One region of the Vogesella perlucida genome, then DNA from elsewhere that is predicted to be linked to it. Evidence: predicted binding sites of a transcription regulator. Region 1 holds the regulator's gene; each other region holds the start of a gene.
The links. Region 1 encodes FNR, which switches genes on or off when oxygen is low (the NO sensors DNR and NnrR bind a similar motif). Its sites were predicted from a motif close to TTGATNNNNATCAA; they were not measured.

Region 1 (4,250 bases):
GCAGGTAGCGCTGGTGTTCGGCAATGAAACCTTCGGCTTGTCGATAGAAGAAGTAGAAATGTGCAACCGCCTGGTAACCGTGCCAGGTAACCCGGACTACTTCTCGCTGAACCTGGCCATGGCGGTACAGGTGATGACCTACGAGCTGTTCAGCCACACCGGTGTGGATGTGAACTACCTGAAAGCCGAAGGCGAGGCCGCCAGCATGGCCGAGGTAGAAAGCATGTGCGGCCACCTGGACAACACGCTGGAAGCCATCGGCTACTACGAGCGCCGCAACAGCGAGCGCCTGATGCGCCGCATGCGTGCATTGTTCAACCGCGCTGGCGTACTGCGCGAAGAAATCGACATCCTGCGCGGCTTCTTCAAGCAGGTGCAGCGCGTCGCCGACGGCAGCCTGCCGCCGCGCGACAAGCAGGGCGAGTAAGCCATGCTGCCCGGCTTGGCGCAGTGCGCGCAGCTGCGCAGCCAGCCGGTGCGCGACCTTGCCTACCTGCTGACGGCGCCGCCACCCTGGCATAGCGGTGTGGAAATCAGCTGCCAGCGCCTGCTGGGGCCACAAGGTTGGCCGCAGCTGCTGGCGCTGGATGCCGACCCCGGCCCGCTGCTGGCGTGGCTGGCAGCACGCCCTACGCGCCGCCTGGGGCTATACGCCGAAGCCCTGCTGGCGTACTGGTTCAGCCACGCACCGCATATCGCGCTGGTAGCGGCCAACCTGCCGGTACGCGACGGCACCCACACAGTGGGCGAGTTTGACTTTTTGCTACGCATAGAAGGCGAACCGTATCACCTGGAAGCCGCCAGCAAGTTTTACCTGCAGCTGGATAGCGCCCCGTATGCGCTGGTCGGCCCCGGCCTGCGCGACGCCTGGTGGCTGAAATACCACAAGCTGGCCAGCCAGCTCACCTTGGCGCAGCACTCCGCCGCCAGGCTGCCCGCCGGTTTCGAGCAGGTAATCCCCTGCAGCCGCCTGACCGGCTGGCTGTTTTTCCCTGCCGATGCAGCCGACACCCACCCCGCCATTCATACCGCAGCCTGCCGTGGCTGGTGGTGCCGTTTGCAGGATGGTTGGCCGCAGCAGCATCCGCATAGCCGCTGGCTGGCCCTGCCGCGCTTGCAATGGCTAGGTCCGGCGCAAGCAGAGGAAGCGGTCACGCAGAGCCTGGCCGCCATGCGCGCGCAGCTGGCGCAGGCCGATGGCCCCTGGCTGCTGGCCGAGCTGCTGCCGGACGCGCAGGGCATCTGGCAGGAGGTGGCGCGAGGTTTTGTGGTGCCCGATAGCTGGCCAGACCCTGACTTACTGGCCACCTTGCTACCCAGGTTGGCCGCATGAAGACGCTGCTGGTGCTGTGGAGCAGCCAGACCGGCCATACCTTGCAGCTGGCCCAAGCGGCGGCCGCCGCAGCGGGGGAGAACGGCAGCGTGGCAGTACGCATCCTGCCAGCCCTGCAGGCGGGTATTGACGAGCTATTGGCCTGCGATGCGCTGCTGCTGGCCACACCGGAAAACTTTGGCTATATGGCCGGCGCGCTGAAAGACTTTTTCGACCGTACCTACTACCCGGCCCAGGGCAAAGTTGCCGGCTTGCCGTACGCGGTGCTGATTAGTGCCGGCAATGATGGCCTGGGGGCACAGCAGGCCATCGAGCGCATCGCACGCGGCTACGGCTGGCGGCAGGCCTACCCGCCACTGCTGGTACGCGGCGTGCCACAAACGGCGGACCTTGCCGCGGCTGCCGAGCTGGGCGCTACCCTGGCGGCGGCGCTGTCCATCGGCATGCTGTAGGCCAAAAAACAAAACGCCCCGGAAGGGGCGTTTGGCATTCGTAGCGGGTGATCAGTGCTGTGCTTGCGAGCAGCCGGCTACCAGCTGTTTCAGTTCTTCCGGTTTCACCAGCTGAATGTGTTTGTGGTCTACCACCAGCCAGCCTTGCTGCTGGAATTTCGACAGGGTACGGCTGACGGTTTCCAGCTTTAGCCCCAGGAAGCTGCCGATTTCTTCGCGGCTCATGCGCAGGATGAAATCGTTGGCCGCAAAGCCGCGAGCTGATAGGCGCTGTGACAAATTCAGCAAAAAAGCGGCCAGGCGTTCTTCGGCTTTCATGTTGCCTAGCAGCAACATCACCGACTGGTCGCGCACGATTTCGCGGCTCATCAGGCGGAAAAAATGGTGCTGCAGGCTGGGGATGTCACGGCCAAGCGTTTCCATGCGGTTGAAGGGCAGCTCGCAGACTTCGCTGTCTTCCAGTGCGATGGCATCGCAGCCGTGCAGGTTGGACGAAATGCCGTCCAGACCCATCAGTTCGCCCGACATGTGGAAGCCGGTTACCTGTTCGCGGCCGTCCTGGCTGGAGACGCAGGTCTTGAAGTAACCGGTACGCACCGCGTACAGCGAGCGGAAGCCCTCGCCAGAGCGGAACAGGTATTCGCCACGTTTCAGACGTCGGCTTTGACGGATCACGGCGTCCAGTTGCGCCATTTCATCGCGGTTCAAGCCTACCGGGAGGCACAGTTCTCGCAGGCTGCAGTTGGAACACGACACTTTGAGTGCGTGCATTGGGTGTGTGTGGTCAGTCATATAGTGTGTTTTCGCCAAGCAAGCGGGCTTGCTTGATACGCGTCAAAGCAAGAAAAGTGGTAATTGCGCAAATTTACCAGCCCACCACCGGTTTTCCAACCAGATTCAATATGACACCCACCACAAATTTCATGCCGACACAGTGTATTTTCGATAGAGAACTTATCGAAAGGTTGGAAGGCTCTGGCCCGCGTTACACGTCCTACCCCACCGCCGACCGTTTTCACGCCGGTTTCGGGGTGAGTGATTACGAGCAGTGGCTGGCGCACCGTGCGATCGGTGCTAACCACCGGCCGATCTCGCTGTATGTGCATGTGCCGTTCTGCAACACCATTTGCTACTACTGCGGCTGTAACAAGATCATTACCAAAGACAAAAGCCGCGCCGATGCCTACCTGGATTACCTGGAAAAGGAAATTCGCCTGGTGGCGGAAAAACTGGGTAGCCGTGAAAAAGTGATCCAGCTGCATTTTGGCGGCGGTACGCCGACCTTTTTGTCGGATGCGCAGCTGGACCGCGTGATGGGCATTATTCGCGAGCATTTCGAGCTGCTACCGGAGGGGGAATTCTCTATCGAGATCGACCCGCGCAAGGTTGGCCGCGACACCGTGCTGCACCTAGCACAGCTGGGTTTCAACCGCATGAGCATCGGTATCCAGGATTTCGACCCGGTGGTGCAGGAGGCGGTGAACCGCATCCAGAGCGAGGAAGAAACCCGCGTGGTGATGGATGCCGCGCGCGAAGCCGGCTTCAAGTCCATCAGTGTGGACTTGATCTACGGCCTGCCCAAGCAAACCGCGCATTCGCTGGAAAACACGGTAAGCCGCGTGATTGCCATGTCGCCAGACCGCATTGCGCTGTACAACTACGCGCATCTGCCTACGGTGTTCATGCCGCAGCGCCGCATTAACGAGGTGGATTTACCCACATCGGCTACCAAGCTGGATATCCTGCAAAACTCGGTCCGCCAGCTGGCAGATGCAGGCTATGTGTTTATCGGCATGGACCATTTTGCCAAGCCGGACGACGAGCTGACGCGTGCCTTGCAGCAGGGCCGCCTGCAGCGAAACTTCCAGGGCTACTCTACGCATGCCGACTGCGACATGATCGGTCTGGGCGTGTCGTCCATCGGTAAGGTGGGGCCGTGTTATACGCAGAACGAGAAGGAGCTGGACGCCTATTACGCCGCGCTGGATGCCGGCCGCCTGCCGGTGCTGCGCGGCATGACGCTGACGCAGGATGATATTTTGCGTCGCAGCGTGATCCAGGCGTTGATGTGCCGCTTCTCGCTGTCGGTAGAGGCGATCGAGCAGACCTTTGCCATCAATTTCGCCGACTATTTTGCGGTAGAGCTGCCGCAGATCCGGGCGTTCCAGAGCGAAGGCCTGCTGACCTTTGACGGTGATTTTCTGATGGTGGCACCCAAGGGGCGTTTCCTGATTCGCAATATCGCCATGATTTTCGACCGCCACCTGCGCGAGCGCGAAACCAAGGCGCGTTATTCGCAGACGATCTGACGCATCGTTTTACCAGATAAAAGCCGGCAGCCTCCTCGTGGGGCTGTCGGCTTTTTAAGCAGGCAAGAAAAAGCCCGCCTGGCTGGGCGGGCTGGTGGGTCAACGCGACAGCTTATTTCAGCTCGTTGACCATCTGTTGCAGCAGGGCTTCCAGGC
Region 2 (4,250 bases), on a different contig from region 1:
GGCCGGCGTTAGCGTGGACAGGGCTGGCATGGCTTAGCCCTGGTCGGCCAGGCCCACCAGCCGCGCCAGCTCTACGGTGCGGTTGGCGTAGCCCCATTCGTTGTCGTACCAGGCGTACAGCTTCACCTGCGTGCCGTTGATCACCATGGTGGACAGCGCGTCGATAATGGACGAGCGCGGGTCGGTGCGGTAATCGATGGACACCAGCGGGCGCGCCTCGTAGCCCAGAATGCCCTGCAGAGCATGGTTGGCCGCATGCTGCAGCGCGGCGTTCACTTCCTCGGCCGTGGTGGCGCGTTCTACTTCGAACACGCAGTCGGTAAGCGAGGCGTTGGCCAGCGGCACGCGCACGGCGTGGCCGTTCAGGCGGCCGCGCAGCTCGGGGAAGATCTCGGCAATGGCAGTGGCCGAGCCGGTGGTGGTGGGGATCAGGCTCATGCCGCTGGCGCGGGCGCGGCGCAGGTCTTTGTGCGGCTGGTCCAGAATGCTCTGCGTATTGGTCAGGTCGTGAATGGTGGTGATGCTGCCGTGGCGAATGCCAAAGGTTTCGTGAATCACCTTCACCACCGGCGCCAGACAGTTGGTAGTGCAGGAGGCGGCGGTAACGATGCGGTGCACGGCGGGGTCGAACAGCTGCTGGTTCACGCCCATCACCACGTTCAGCGCGCCCGGCTCTTTCACCGGCGCACTCACCACCACGCGCTTTACGCCCTGCGCCAGATACGCCTGCAATACGGCCACGGTTTTCATCTTGCCGCTGGCTTCGATCACCACATCACAGCCGCGCCAATCGGTATCGGCAATGGCTTTGTTGTGGCTCACGGTAATGCGCTTGCCGTCGATGACGATGGCGCCGTCTACCGCGCTGGCCTCGTGACCCCAGCGACCGTGCACCGAATCAAAATTCAGCAGATGGGCGTGGGTGTCTGCATCGCCGGCCGGGTCGTTGATGTGGACAAACTCGAACTCGGGCCAGGCCCAGGCGGCACGCAGTGCCAGGCGGCCGATGCGGCCAAAACCGTTGATACCGATCTTGATAGTCATGGTGGGGTGTCTCGCTAAAAAGTTAAACGGCGTCGTACTGGCCGATCCACGCCTGGTGCACCGGGTGCTGGATCGCCTTGGGCCGCAACGCCTGCACCTGCGCGATGGCATCGCTGCGCGGCACGCCCAGCGCAATCAGGATGCGGGCGGCAATCAGGCCGGTACGGCCAGACCCGCCCTTGCAATGAATGGCCAGACACTGGCCAGCACGCAGCCGCGCCAGCAGGTCGGGCGCGGCGGCTTGCCAGGCGCTATCGAAATCGGCCAGCGGTGCGCGGTCGTCCGCTACCGGCAGGTGAAACCAGGCCAGGCCAAGTTGGCCGCACGCATCGCCCAGGCCATCGGCGCCGTTTTGCTGCAGCTCGGCAGCCGGCATCAGGCTAATGACGCCGCTGGCACCGGCCTGCTGCAGGGTGGATAGCGCCTGGGCCAGGCTGGCGGCCTGGGTACCGGGGCACGGTGTCAGCAGTAATCGGCCATCCACAGCGGGGATGGCAAGTGTGTCGAAGGGGTGAGTCATGTCTGGGCTCCGGCAAAAATCAATATTACAAGAATAATTGAAATGAAGTCTAGGCCAGCCATGTGACAGAAAAATGAAGAGAGCGGGAAAGTGGCGCAGAAAGGGAACACACAGGCGGGATACGATGCCGGCAAGCAGAGCAGACGATGGCAAAAACCATAAAAAAAGGGGTACGGCCCACCACCGTACCCCCAAACACACACACATCAAGAGGAAATCACACACACATGCCGCGGCATGCATTTAAAGCTTATTTGTCGTCGTGCGTCTTTTTGATAAAGATGGCGATACAGGTCGACACGATGATGGTCGTCACCGTGATGGTGATAATGCTCAGCAAACCTACGTCGTCAGAGAGAAGTTGTTTCCACAGTTCCATGATATTGCTCCCCCGGCAGCCCGGTATTCGATCTGGATGCAGCCATCTTACCCCTGCCCTTCCTAGGGGCTTTGACCCAAGTCAAGCGAATCGCTCTATCAAAATGTAACGTATCGTATTTGTGCGCCCGGCAGACACCATGCGATTTAAGTCCATGATAAAAATAAAAAAAGAGCAGGAATAAACCCTGCTCTTTTGATTTGGCGCAATATTTTCTAGCTGTAACTGAGCTTGCCTGCTTTACCCCAGAACACGCGGTAGGCAAACACCGTGTAGGCAATAATGGTGGGCAGCACCACGGCTGCGCCGGCCAGAATCACCCACAGTGCTTCGGGGTCGCTGGCGGCCTGCCAGATATCCAGCTGGCCGATGACGATTTCCGGGAACACGCTGTACGCCAGGCCCCAGAACGCCAGCAGCACAATACCCACGGTGCACGCAAACGGCAGCCAACACAGGCTGTCTTGCCCCGCGCGCTGGCGTGCGGCCAACCTGGGCAGGCTGGCGGCCAGCAGGCCGAACAGCGCCAGGCTAATCAGCGGCAGCGGCAACAGCAGCAAGAAGTCCGGCAGCACAAACCACTTGGCGGCAATGCGGCTGCTGGTTAGCGGTGTGGCCACCGACACCAGCAATACCGCCAGCGCAGTACCGGCCAGCGCGTACTGCGCCCAGCGTGTAGCGCGCTGCTGCAAGGGGCCGCTACTTTTCATGATCAGCCAGCCAGCGCCCAGCAGTACGTAGGCGGCGGTCAGCCCCAGGCCGGTCAGCAGGGCAAAGCCCCAGGCTCCCGCCCCCGGCGCAAAGCCGGTCAGGTAGCGCCCCAGCATCACCCCCTGGCTGAGCGCAGCCAGCAGCGAGCCGGCAGCAAACGCCAGGTTCCACGCCGGCTGGTGGTGCGCCTGCGCTTTCACGCGGAAATCAAACGCCACGCCGCGCAGAATCAGCCCCAGCAACATGATGGCCACCGGCAGGTACAGCTCGCCCAGGATAATGCCGTGCGCCATGGGGAACGCCACCAGCAGCAGGCCCACGCCCAGCACCAGCCAGGTTTCGTTGGCGTCCCAGAACGGGCCGATACTGGCGATCATGGCGTCGCGCTCTTCGTCGTTACCCAGCGGCAGCAGCACGCCCACGCCCAGGTCGTAGCCGTCCAGCACCACATAAATCAGCATGGACAGCGCCATCAGCCCGGCAAAGATCACCGGCAACCACAGTTCGGCATTCATGGCTGTACTCCTTCAGGGTTGGCCGCAGGCGCTGCCTTGCGCGCCAGATAAAACACCACCGACACATAGCTGGCCAGCAGCACGGCGTACAGCAACAGGTACATCAGCAGGGTAGACAAAATCATGCCGCTACCTACGCTGGAGGCTGCATCGGCGGTGCGCAGGATGCCGGTCACCAGCCACGGCTGGCGGCCGATTTCGGTCACGTACCAGCCAGCCACCGTGGCCACCCAGCCCGAGAAGGTCATGGCCACCAGGCCACGCAGCAGCCATGGCGACAGTGCGCCACGGCGCAGCTGCCACCACGCCAGCCAGCTTACCGCCAGCATCAGCATGCCCACCCCCACCATCACGCGGAAGCTCCAGAACACCTTGGCGACCGGCGGGTGCGCGTTGGGGAACTCGTTCAGGCCGCGAATCTCGCCATTCAGGTCGTGGGTGATGATGAGGCTGGCCAGCTTTGGAATACCCACCTCGAAGCGGTTGCTTTGCGTGGTTTCATCCGGCAGGGCAAACAGCAGCAGCGGCGCGCCGCGCTCGGTGTGCCACACGCCTTCTATGGCGGCCAGCTTGGCCGGCTGGTGGTGGAAGGTATTCAGGCCGTGCATGTCGCCCACCAGTACCTGCAGCGGAATCAGCAGCGCGGCCAGCCCTACGCCGGTTTTCAGGGTGTGCGCCACGGCAGCGGCGCGGTCGCCGCGCAGCCAGCGGTAGGCCGAGACACCCGCTACCAGAAACGCCACGGTCAGACCGGACGCCAGCAGCATATGGCTAAGGCGGTAGGGCATGGACGGGTTGAAGATCACCGCCAGCCAGCTTTGCACGTGCACCTTGCCGGCGATGACCTCTACCCCGGCCGGGGTCTGCATCCATGAGTTCAGCACGATGATCCAGAACGCCGACACGGTGGTACCGAACGCCACCAGAAAGGTCGCCAGCGTGTGTACGCGGTTGGATACTTTTGAGCGGCCGAATAGCATGATGCCCAGGAAGGTGGCTTCCAGGAAAAACGCGGTCAGTACTTCGTAAGCCAGCAGTGGCCCCGCTACATTACCCACGTGCTGCATGAAGCCCGGCCAGT
Region 3 (4,250 bases), on a different contig from region 1:
AGCGCGGGCAGAACTCGTGGCGGCCAGACAGATAGCCGTGTTGCGGGCAGATGGAAAATGTGGGAGTGATAGTGATGTAGGGCAAACGGAAGTTTTCCAGCGCCCGGCGCACCAGCTGGCGGCAGGCGTCGGCGCTGGACACCGCCTCGGTCATGTACAGGTGCAGCACGGTGCCGCCGGTATAGCGCGATTGCAGTGCCTCCTGGTGCGCCAGCGCGGCGAACGGGTCGTCGGTGTGGCCGACCGGCAGCTGGCTGGAGTTGGTGTAGTACGGCTTGTTGGCGCTGCCAGCCTGCAGGATGCCGGGGTAGCGCTTGCGGTCTTCGCGGGCAAAGCGGTAGGTGGTGCCCTCGGCCGGCGTGGCTTCCAGGTTGTACAGATGGCCGGTGTCGTGCTGGATGGCCACGATGCGCTGGCGGATATGATCCAGGTAGCGGCAAGCAAAGGCGTGCCCGCTGTTGCTGCTGATGTCGTCTTGCCCGGCGCTGAAGTTGCGGATCATCTCGTTGATGCCGTTTACCCCCAGCGTGGAAAAGTGGTTTCGCAGGCTGCCCAGGTAATGCTTGGTGTACGGATACAGCCCGGCATCGATGTGCTGTTGCACCACGCCGCGGCGCGCTTCCAGCACCTCGCTGCCCAGCGCCAGCAGGCGGTCGGTGGCGGCAAGCAGCGCGGCTTCGTCGCCGGCGTGCAGGTAACCTAGTCGTGCGCAGTTGACGGTAACCACGCCAACTGAGCCGGTTTGTTCGGCACTGCCGAACAGGCCGTTGCCGCGCTTGGCCAGTTCGCGCAGATCCAGTTGCAGGCGGCAGCACATGCTGCGCACCATGTGCGGCTGCAGGTCGGAGTTGACGAAGTTCTGGAAGTAGGGCAGGCCGTACTTGGCGGTCATGGCAAACAGCAACTCGGTGTTGGCGCCGTACCAGTCGAAATCGCGGGTGATGTTGTAGGTGGGGATGGGGAAGGTAAACGCGCGGCCACGGGCATCGCCCGCCAACATCACCTCGATGAAAGCGCGGTTGATCATTGCCATCTCGTCGGCACAGTCGCCGTAGCGGAACGGCATTTCTTCGCCACCGATCACCGGAATCTGCTCGCGCAGGTCGTCGGGGCACACCCAGTCGAACGTGAGGTTAGTGAACGGTGTTTGCGTCCCCCAGCGGCTGGGTACGTTCAGGTTGTATACCAGCTCCTGCAGGCATTGCCGCACTTGGAGGTAGTCAAGCTCATCCCTGCGTATGAACGGTGCTAGATAGGTATCGAACGAGCTGAATGCCTGGGCGCCGGCCCACTCGTTCTGCAGCGTGCCCAGAAAGTTCACGATCTGGCCGCAGGCACTGGAAAGGTGACGTGGTGGGGCCGACTCTACTTTGCCACCGACGCCGGAAAACCCCAGCTGCAGTAGCGTACGTAGCGACCAGCCGGCGCAGTAGCCGGACAGCATGTCCAGGTCGTGGATATGCAGGTCCCCGTGGCGGTGGGCCTGCGCTGCGTCGGCGCTGAACACGGCGTTCAGCCAGTATTCGGCGCTGAGCTTGCCTGCCATGTTAAGGATCATACCGCCCAGGCTGTAGCCTTGGTTGGCGTTGGCCTGAACCCGCCAGTCGGCACGGCTCAGGTATTCCCGCACGGTGCTCACAGCGTCCACGTGGCCGGCGGTGAGGGGTTTTGAATGCATTTCGCATGGCTCCTGATGTAATTAAGTGCAATATATAGTTAAATTTTTCTTTTGAATTACTAGATGTTGTTTTCTTGATCGTTATCAAGCGTGCTAGCGCCGCAGGGCGGGCTCCCCGAAAGTCTTGATATGGGGCAAGGCTGCGCCGCCATCGCGCCGCGTAAGGTCGCCCCGTCTTGAACGGAGGGTTACACCATGCAGCTACCAGAGCTGGTCTGTCCGGCCGGCAACCTGCCCGCCCTGAAGGCCGCCGTGGATCACGGCGCCGACTGCGTTTATCTGGGCTTGAACAACGACACCAACGCCCGCCATTTCGCCGGGCTCAACTTTGATGCCGCCAGCGCCCGCGAAGGCCTGCGCTACGCTCGCCAGCGCGGGGTGAAGGTGCTGCTGGCCATCAATACCTTTGCCCAGGCCGGCGAAGAAGCCCGCTGGCGCGCGGCGGTTGACGAGGCGGCAGCACTGGCGGTGGACGCGGTGATCCTGGCCGATTTCGGCTTGCTCGATTACGCCAGCCAGCGCCACCCGCAGCTGCGCCTGCATCTGTCGGTGCAAGGCTCGGCCAGCAATTACGAAGCCATCAACCTGGCGCAGCGTATGTTTGGCGTGCAGCGGGCGGTGTTGCCGCGCGTACTCAGCCTGGAGCAGGTGGCGCAGGTGATAGCTGGCACTACGGTGGAAATCGAGGTGTTCGGTTTTGGCAGCCTGTGCGTGATGGCGGAAGGGCGTTGCCATCTGTCCAGCTACGCCACCGGCGAATCGCCCAATACCCACGGTGTATGTTCGCCAGCCCGTCACGTGCGCTGGTTGCCACACGCCAACGGTACCGAGGCACGTCTGAACGGGGTGCTGATCGACGATTTTGCCCACGACGAGCCGCGTGGCTACCCCACGCTGTGCAAGGGGCGCTTTCACGTGGGCGACAGCCTGGGCTACGCGCTGGAAGAGCCTACCAGCCTCAACGTGCTGCCTTTGTTGCCAAGGCTAATCGACATGGGCGTAGCGGCCATCAAGGTAGAAGGGCGGCAACGCAGCCCAGCCTACGTGGCGCAGGTAACGCGCACGCTGCGCCAGGCGCTGGACGAGGCACGCCGGTCTGGCTGGCAGCCGCCAGCCGCGCTGATGCAGCAACTGGGCCGGGTTTCCGAAGGACAACAAGTGACACTGGGGGCGTACAGCAGACCATGGAAGTAAGCCGACATACCGCATTACCACTACAGCTGGCCATCGGCCCCTTGCTGTATTTCTGGCCGCGCGACGAAGTGATGCGCTTTTATGCTGACGCGGCAGAGTGGCCTGTGGACCGCATTTATCTGGGTGAGGTGGTGTGCTCGCGCCGCCAGCAATTGAAGGTAGACGACTGGCTGGGTCTGGCGGCGGATCTGCAGGCTGCTGGTAAAGAAGCCGTGCTGTCCAGTCAGGGTTTGCTTGAGAGTGAATCTGACCTCAAGCGCCTGCGCCGGCTGATCGATGGGGCTGGTGTACTGGTAGAGGCCAACGATACCGGCGCTGTCGGCATGCTGCAGCAGCGTGGCCTGCCATTTGTGGCTGGCCCACACCTCAACATCTATAACGCCGCTACCTTGGCACTGTACCAGCGCTGGGGAGCACAGCGCTGGGTGCCGCCGCTAGAAATGCCGGCACAGCGAGTGCAGGCTATTACTCATGCCTTGCCGCAGCTCGATACCGAAGTGTTTGCATGGGGGCGGATGCCGCTGGCGTTTTCATCGCGCTGTTTTACCGCGCGGCATGAAGGACTCCATAAAGACAGCTGCGAGTTTCGTTGTTTGGCGCATCCGGACGGGATGTCATTGCTCACCCGCGAGCAGCAGGGCTTCCTGCAAATTAATGGTACCCAGACACAGTCGGCCGCCTGCCACAGTCTGCTTGATGAGCTGGATGCCTTGCCTGCGTCGGGTGTGAATGCTATTCGCCTCAGCCCGCATAGCCAGCACTTTGCTGAGGTGGTCCAATGGGCAGCCGCCTGTTTGCGTGGCGAACCGGCTGGCATGCCGCTAGCTGGTCTGGCACCCGCACCGCTGGTCAATGGCTTCTGGCATCGACAGCCCGGTATGCAATTTCACGGAGTGCGCCATGACTGCTATTGATCCCCGTTTCGGTAAGTTGGCCGCACGCTTGTTGCGCGCTTGTCCTGATGCAGTTGCAAGCCAGTTGCTGGCACAGGCATTGAACCTCATGGGTTGGCGCGGTCTGATTCCATTGGATGACCCTATGCTGCAACAGCGCACGTTCCTTGTTGGTGTACGTGATGCAGGCCTAGTGCTATCACTAAGGCACGATGGCAGTACCTTTCGTGCCTGCCCGCGGCTTGCAGCCCCTGACTTTTTCTTGCACGCTGACTTGGCCGATCACTTGGCCCTGCTATGGCGGCAGGAAGATCCGGATACGCTATTTTTCCAGCGCCGTATCGACATCGGCGGCGATACCGAGCTGGGTTTGTGGGTGAAAAATGTGTTAGACAGCATTGATTGGCGATCACAGCTAAAGTTGTATTAATGCGATCAAGCGATACATGCGTTCAAGACAATTCAACGGGCTAGGCCTGCTGCAC
Region 4 (4,250 bases), on a different contig from region 1:
ACACCCACATCGTAACCGTCTTCTATCAAGTCGCTAAAGTGATCGTCCATACCAAAGAACACACGGATCTTCGGGTAGCGCTGGCAAAATTCTTCCATCAGCGGCAGGATGAAGCGGCGGCCAAAGGCATTGGGCAAGCTGATACGCAGGTGGCCGGCGGGTTCGTCGCGGCTGGCTTTCAGCTGGTTGATGGCGGAATCCAGGTTATTTACCGGACCGCGACACTGAGCATAGAAGCGGCGGCCGTCTTCGGTGAGTGTCAGCTGGCGGGTAGTGCGGTTGAACAAGCGTACTTCCAGCTCTTGCTCCAGGCGGGCAATGCTCTGGCTGACGGCAGCTGGCGAGACGCCCAGCTTGCGAGCAGCATCGGAAAAGCTGCCGTTCTCAGCAGTGGTCATGAAGACCATTAGCGCTTTTAATGTATCCATTGGGCAATCTCGCAGATGACATATGGCGGGTGGGGTAAAACACCCTATTTAAAAATGGCCTTGGGGTAAAGCTTGGCAAAATTGACAGTTTCGCTGACAAATAATAGGACAAAACCAGATTCACTTAAAGATATTTTCGTGTTTCCTGTCAAATGACTTCCTATCACGTGGCAATGCCCACAGTGACTCGCCATTAGGCCAGTGTCTCCCCGTCCAAACAGCCAGTTTTCAAAATGATGCGCTTTTGCAACAAGCACCAGGGGCGCAAAGGCCGGTTTTCCGTGACGGCAATACCCAGCCAGATAGCACCCATCAGCTTTACTCATGCCTAAGTGAAGAAACCTTGGGACAGCTTCGACCCTTGGTTAAGATAAGCGTTCAATACATAAAACATAACAGGGGAACAGCATGTCGAAAGGGATACCTTTTGCTTCTGGCTCAATCTCCGCGGGTCTGTCACACACTCAGCTCTGCCAGCTGCTCGAGTGGATTCACAGCCTCCCGCAGATGGCAGACGAGAGAGAACTTCACACCTTCCTGCACACGCTAGGCAGCGACCACGCGGTAGCTGCCCTATGGATTATTCATGGCTCGGCCACACCACAAGGCTGGACCGCCCCCCCGCGCACGCTAGGCCAACCCGCTGCCTGCCATAGCCACGACTGGCAGCGCCTGCCAGCCGATATCGGTAGCCAGGTGCAATTTACCTGGCTGGCGCATACCAGCCCCGCTACCGCCTGCTTTGCCATGCAGCGTGATGGCCAGGCCACGCTGCTGTACGTGCAGCCGCGCCAGGCCGACGACGCCGCCACCCTGCGCATGCTGGGCGGCCTGCTGCCACACCTGCACCCCACCCTGCAGCGTCTGGCACCGGCAAGCAGTGGCAGCAACCCGCTATCGCACCGCGAAAAAGACATTTTCCACTGGATGATGCGCGGCAAGACCAACTGGGAAATTGCCACCATCCTGGACATCAGCGAGCGTACGGTGAAGTTCCACGCGGCCAACATCATCCGCAAGCTGGAGGCCAATAACCGTACCCACGCCATTGTGCTGGGCATCCAGAAAGGCCTGGCGGCCTGATGAGGGCCTGCTAACACTATTTCTTGCTGCGGCGCAGGCCCTAGACAGGACATTGCCCTATCCGGCCGTGCTTGACCCACGTCAACGCACGGCTTTTTTACGCTTATCACAATCGTGCGCCTACTCTATTTCTGTTGAAAGCACGCATGCCCCGCTCACTTTTTTCCCCCCTCGTTATCCGTGGTCGTGAACTCCTGCCTATCGTACAAGGGGGTATGGGCGTGGGTATCTCGGCCAAACAGCTGGCCGGCGCCGTGGCCCGTGCCGGCGGCCTGGGTACCGTGGCCAGCGTAGACCTGCGCCACCTGCACGACGACCTGATGGCCGATGCGGCCAACCAGCAGGGCCAGGAAGGCATTAACCGCCTGAACCTGATTGCGCTGGACCGCGAAATAAAAGGCGCACTGCAGCGTGCCGATGGCCACGGCATGGTGGCGGTAAACGTGATGAAGGCGGTAGACAACCACGCCGCGCTGGTACGCCAGGCTTGCGAATCCGGCGCACAGGCAGTGGTAATGGGAGCCGGCCTGCCGCTGGACCTGCCGGAAATGACCGCCAGCCACCCGGACGTAGCGCTGATTCCCATCCTGTCCGAATCGCGTGGTATCGGCATTGTGCTCAAACGCTGGATGAAAAAGGGGCGCCTGCCGGACGCCATCGTGATCGAGCACCCCAACCACGCCGGCGGCCACCTGGGCGCAGCCCGCATCAGCGACGTAGGCGATGCCAAGTTTGACTTTGCCCGCGTACTGGAAGAAACCTTCGCGCTGTTCAAAGACCTGGGGCTGGAGCGCGAACGCGTGCCGCTGATTGTGGCCGGCGGGGTAAACAGCCACGAAAAAGTGCAGACTTACCTGAACACGTACGGCGCCAGTGCGGTGCAGATCGGCACCGCGTTTGCCGTGACCAGTGACGGCGACGCCCATATCAACTTCAAGCGCACACTGGCTGGCGCCAGCCGTGACGACATTGCCGAGTTCATGTCGGTGGCCGGGCTGCCGGCACGCGGCGTGCTGACCCCGTTCCTGAAAAGCTACCTGAAGCGCGAAGACAAACTACAGGCCAACGCCAAGGCCGACCCGGCGCGCTGCACCCAGGCGCTGAACTGCCTGACCGTCTGCGGCCTGCGCGACGGGCTGGCCAAGGTGGGCCAGTTCTGCATCGACCTCAAACTGGCCGCCGCCTTCCGTGGTGAAGTCAGCAAGGGGCTGTTCTTCCGCGGCGCTGACCCGCTGCCGTTTGGCGACGCCATCCGCAGCGCCAGCGAAACCATGCACTATTTCCTGACCGGCGAAAAACCGCTGGACCTGCAGCCCGCCTGAACGGCAAGCTCCGCATACCGTGCGGCCAACCTTACCCGTGCTGCGGCAGCGTGGTCAGGGTTGGCCGCATTTGTTACAGTGGGCTGCTTCTGTCATGTAACCCCTTTACTACGCCCTGCCATGACCGCCTTCACCAGCTGTAACCCCGCCACCGGCGAAGTCGTCTTTACCCGCCCCATCAGCAGCCATGAACAGTTGGCCAGCCAGCTGGCCAGCCTGCGCCGTGCCCAGCACGCCTGGGCCCACCTCGATACCGCCACCCGCGCCGCACGCCTGCTGCGCCTGGCCGACGCGCTCAGCGCCCACCGCTACGCACTGGCGGCGCTGGTATCGCTGGAGGTGGGCAAGCTGGAGCGCGAATGCCTGGCCGAGATCGACAAATCGGCGCAGCTGATCCGCTATTACGCCGAGCTGGCGCCCACGCTGTTGGCACCGAAAGACATTCCCACCCAGGCCAGCCGCAGCGGCGTGGCGTTCGAGCCCTTGGGCCTGGTGCTGGCCATCATGCCGTGGAACTACCCGGTGTGGCAGGTGCTGCGCTTTGCCATTCCGGCGCTGATGGCTGGCAACGGCTGCCTGGTGAAGCCGGCACCGTCGGTACCGCAGTGCACCGCGCTGCTGCTGGATATCGTGCACGAGGCCGGGCTGGATGTACTGGACGTGGCCTGGATCAACCATGACATGGCCGAAGACGCCATCAAAGGCTGCGACGCGGTCGCGTTTACCGGCTCCACCACCGCGGGCCGCCAGGTGGCGGCGCTAGCCGGACGGCACCTGAAAAAAACCGTGCTGGAGCTGGGCGGCAGCAACCCGTTTATCGTGCTGGCCGACGCTGACATCGACGCCGCCGCGCAAGAAGCCGCCCACTCGCGCTACCGCGACGCGGGCCAGAGCTGCAACGCCGCCAAGCGCATGATTGTGGTGCCGGAGATTGCCGACGCCTTTGTCGCGCGCTTTCTCGAACACGTGGCCGCGCTGCGCCCCGGCCACCCGGCAGACGACCACACCACGCTGGCGCCGCTGGCGCGCGCCGACCTGCGCGAGGCGCTGCACGCCCAGGTGCTGGACGCTGTCAGCCAGGGTGCCAGCCTGCTGGCCGGCGGCGTCATGCCGCACGGTGCCGGCTTCTTTTATCCCGCCACGGTGCTGGACCACGTTAGCCCCGCCTGCCGCGTGTACCAGGAAGAAGTGTTCGGCCCGGTGGCTACCATCCTGCGCGCCCGCGACGAGGCCGACGCGCTGCGCCTGGCCAACGACACGCCGTTTGGCCTGGGTGCCAGCATCTTCAGTGCCGATGTCGAGCGCGCCTGGCAGCTGGGGCGCGAGATCGAAGCCGGTGCGGTGTTCATCAACCGCTACACCAGCTCCGACCTGCGCCTGCCCTTTGGCGGGGTCAAGGCGTCCGGCTACGGCCGCG

Region 2: the regulator FNR is predicted to act here: its motif matches at 2,015-2,028, upstream of ACZ9XP_RS11525 (DUF3149 domain-containing protein).
Region 3: the regulator FNR is predicted to act here: its motif matches at 1,753-1,766, upstream of ACZ9XP_RS16890 (ribonucleoside triphosphate reductase).
Region 4: the regulator FNR is predicted to act here: its motif matches at 1,583-1,596, upstream of ACZ9XP_RS07230 (NAD(P)H-dependent flavin oxidoreductase).

Annotation. Positions count from the first base shown of each region.
Region 1 is NZ_CEETRO010000011.1:92,291-96,540, reverse strand. It holds gene ACZ9XP_RS15430 (RNA methyltransferase) at 1-427, shown strand, start outside; gene ACZ9XP_RS15425 (DUF1853 family protein) at 431-1,333, shown strand; gene ACZ9XP_RS15420 (NAD(P)H-dependent oxidoreductase) at 1,330-1,785, shown strand; gene fnr (fumarate/nitrate reduction transcriptional regulator Fnr) at 1,837-2,577, opposite strand; gene hemN (oxygen-independent coproporphyrinogen III oxidase) at 2,688-4,094, shown strand; gene bamC (outer membrane protein assembly factor BamC) at 4,207-4,250, opposite strand, start outside.
Region 2 is NZ_CEETRO010000007.1:55,778-60,027, forward strand. It holds gene arsJ (organoarsenical effux MFS transporter ArsJ) at 1-30, opposite strand, end outside; gene ACZ9XP_RS11515 (ArsJ-associated glyceraldehyde-3-phosphate dehydrogenase) at 34-1,044, opposite strand; gene ACZ9XP_RS11520 (cyclin-dependent kinase inhibitor 3 family protein) at 1,067-1,564, opposite strand; gene ACZ9XP_RS11525 (DUF3149 domain-containing protein) at 1,815-1,943, opposite strand; gene ACZ9XP_RS11530 (cytochrome d ubiquinol oxidase subunit II) at 2,159-3,169, opposite strand; gene ACZ9XP_RS11535 (cytochrome ubiquinol oxidase subunit I) at 3,166-4,250, opposite strand, start outside.
Region 3 is NZ_CEETRO010000015.1:3,943-8,192, reverse strand. It holds gene ACZ9XP_RS16890 (ribonucleoside triphosphate reductase) at 1-1,678, opposite strand, end outside; gene ubiU (ubiquinone anaerobic biosynthesis protein UbiU) at 1,874-2,872, shown strand; gene ACZ9XP_RS16880 (U32 family peptidase) at 2,863-3,786, shown strand; gene ubiT (ubiquinone anaerobic biosynthesis accessory factor UbiT) at 3,773-4,195, shown strand.
Region 4 is NZ_CEETRO010000004.1:115,515-119,764, reverse strand. It holds gene ACZ9XP_RS07245 (LysR family transcriptional regulator) at 1-428, opposite strand, end outside; gene ACZ9XP_RS07240 (hypothetical protein) at 473-754, opposite strand; gene ACZ9XP_RS07235 (response regulator transcription factor) at 936-1,511, shown strand; gene ACZ9XP_RS07230 (NAD(P)H-dependent flavin oxidoreductase) at 1,658-2,833, shown strand; gene ACZ9XP_RS07225 (aldehyde dehydrogenase family protein) at 2,954-4,250, shown strand, end outside.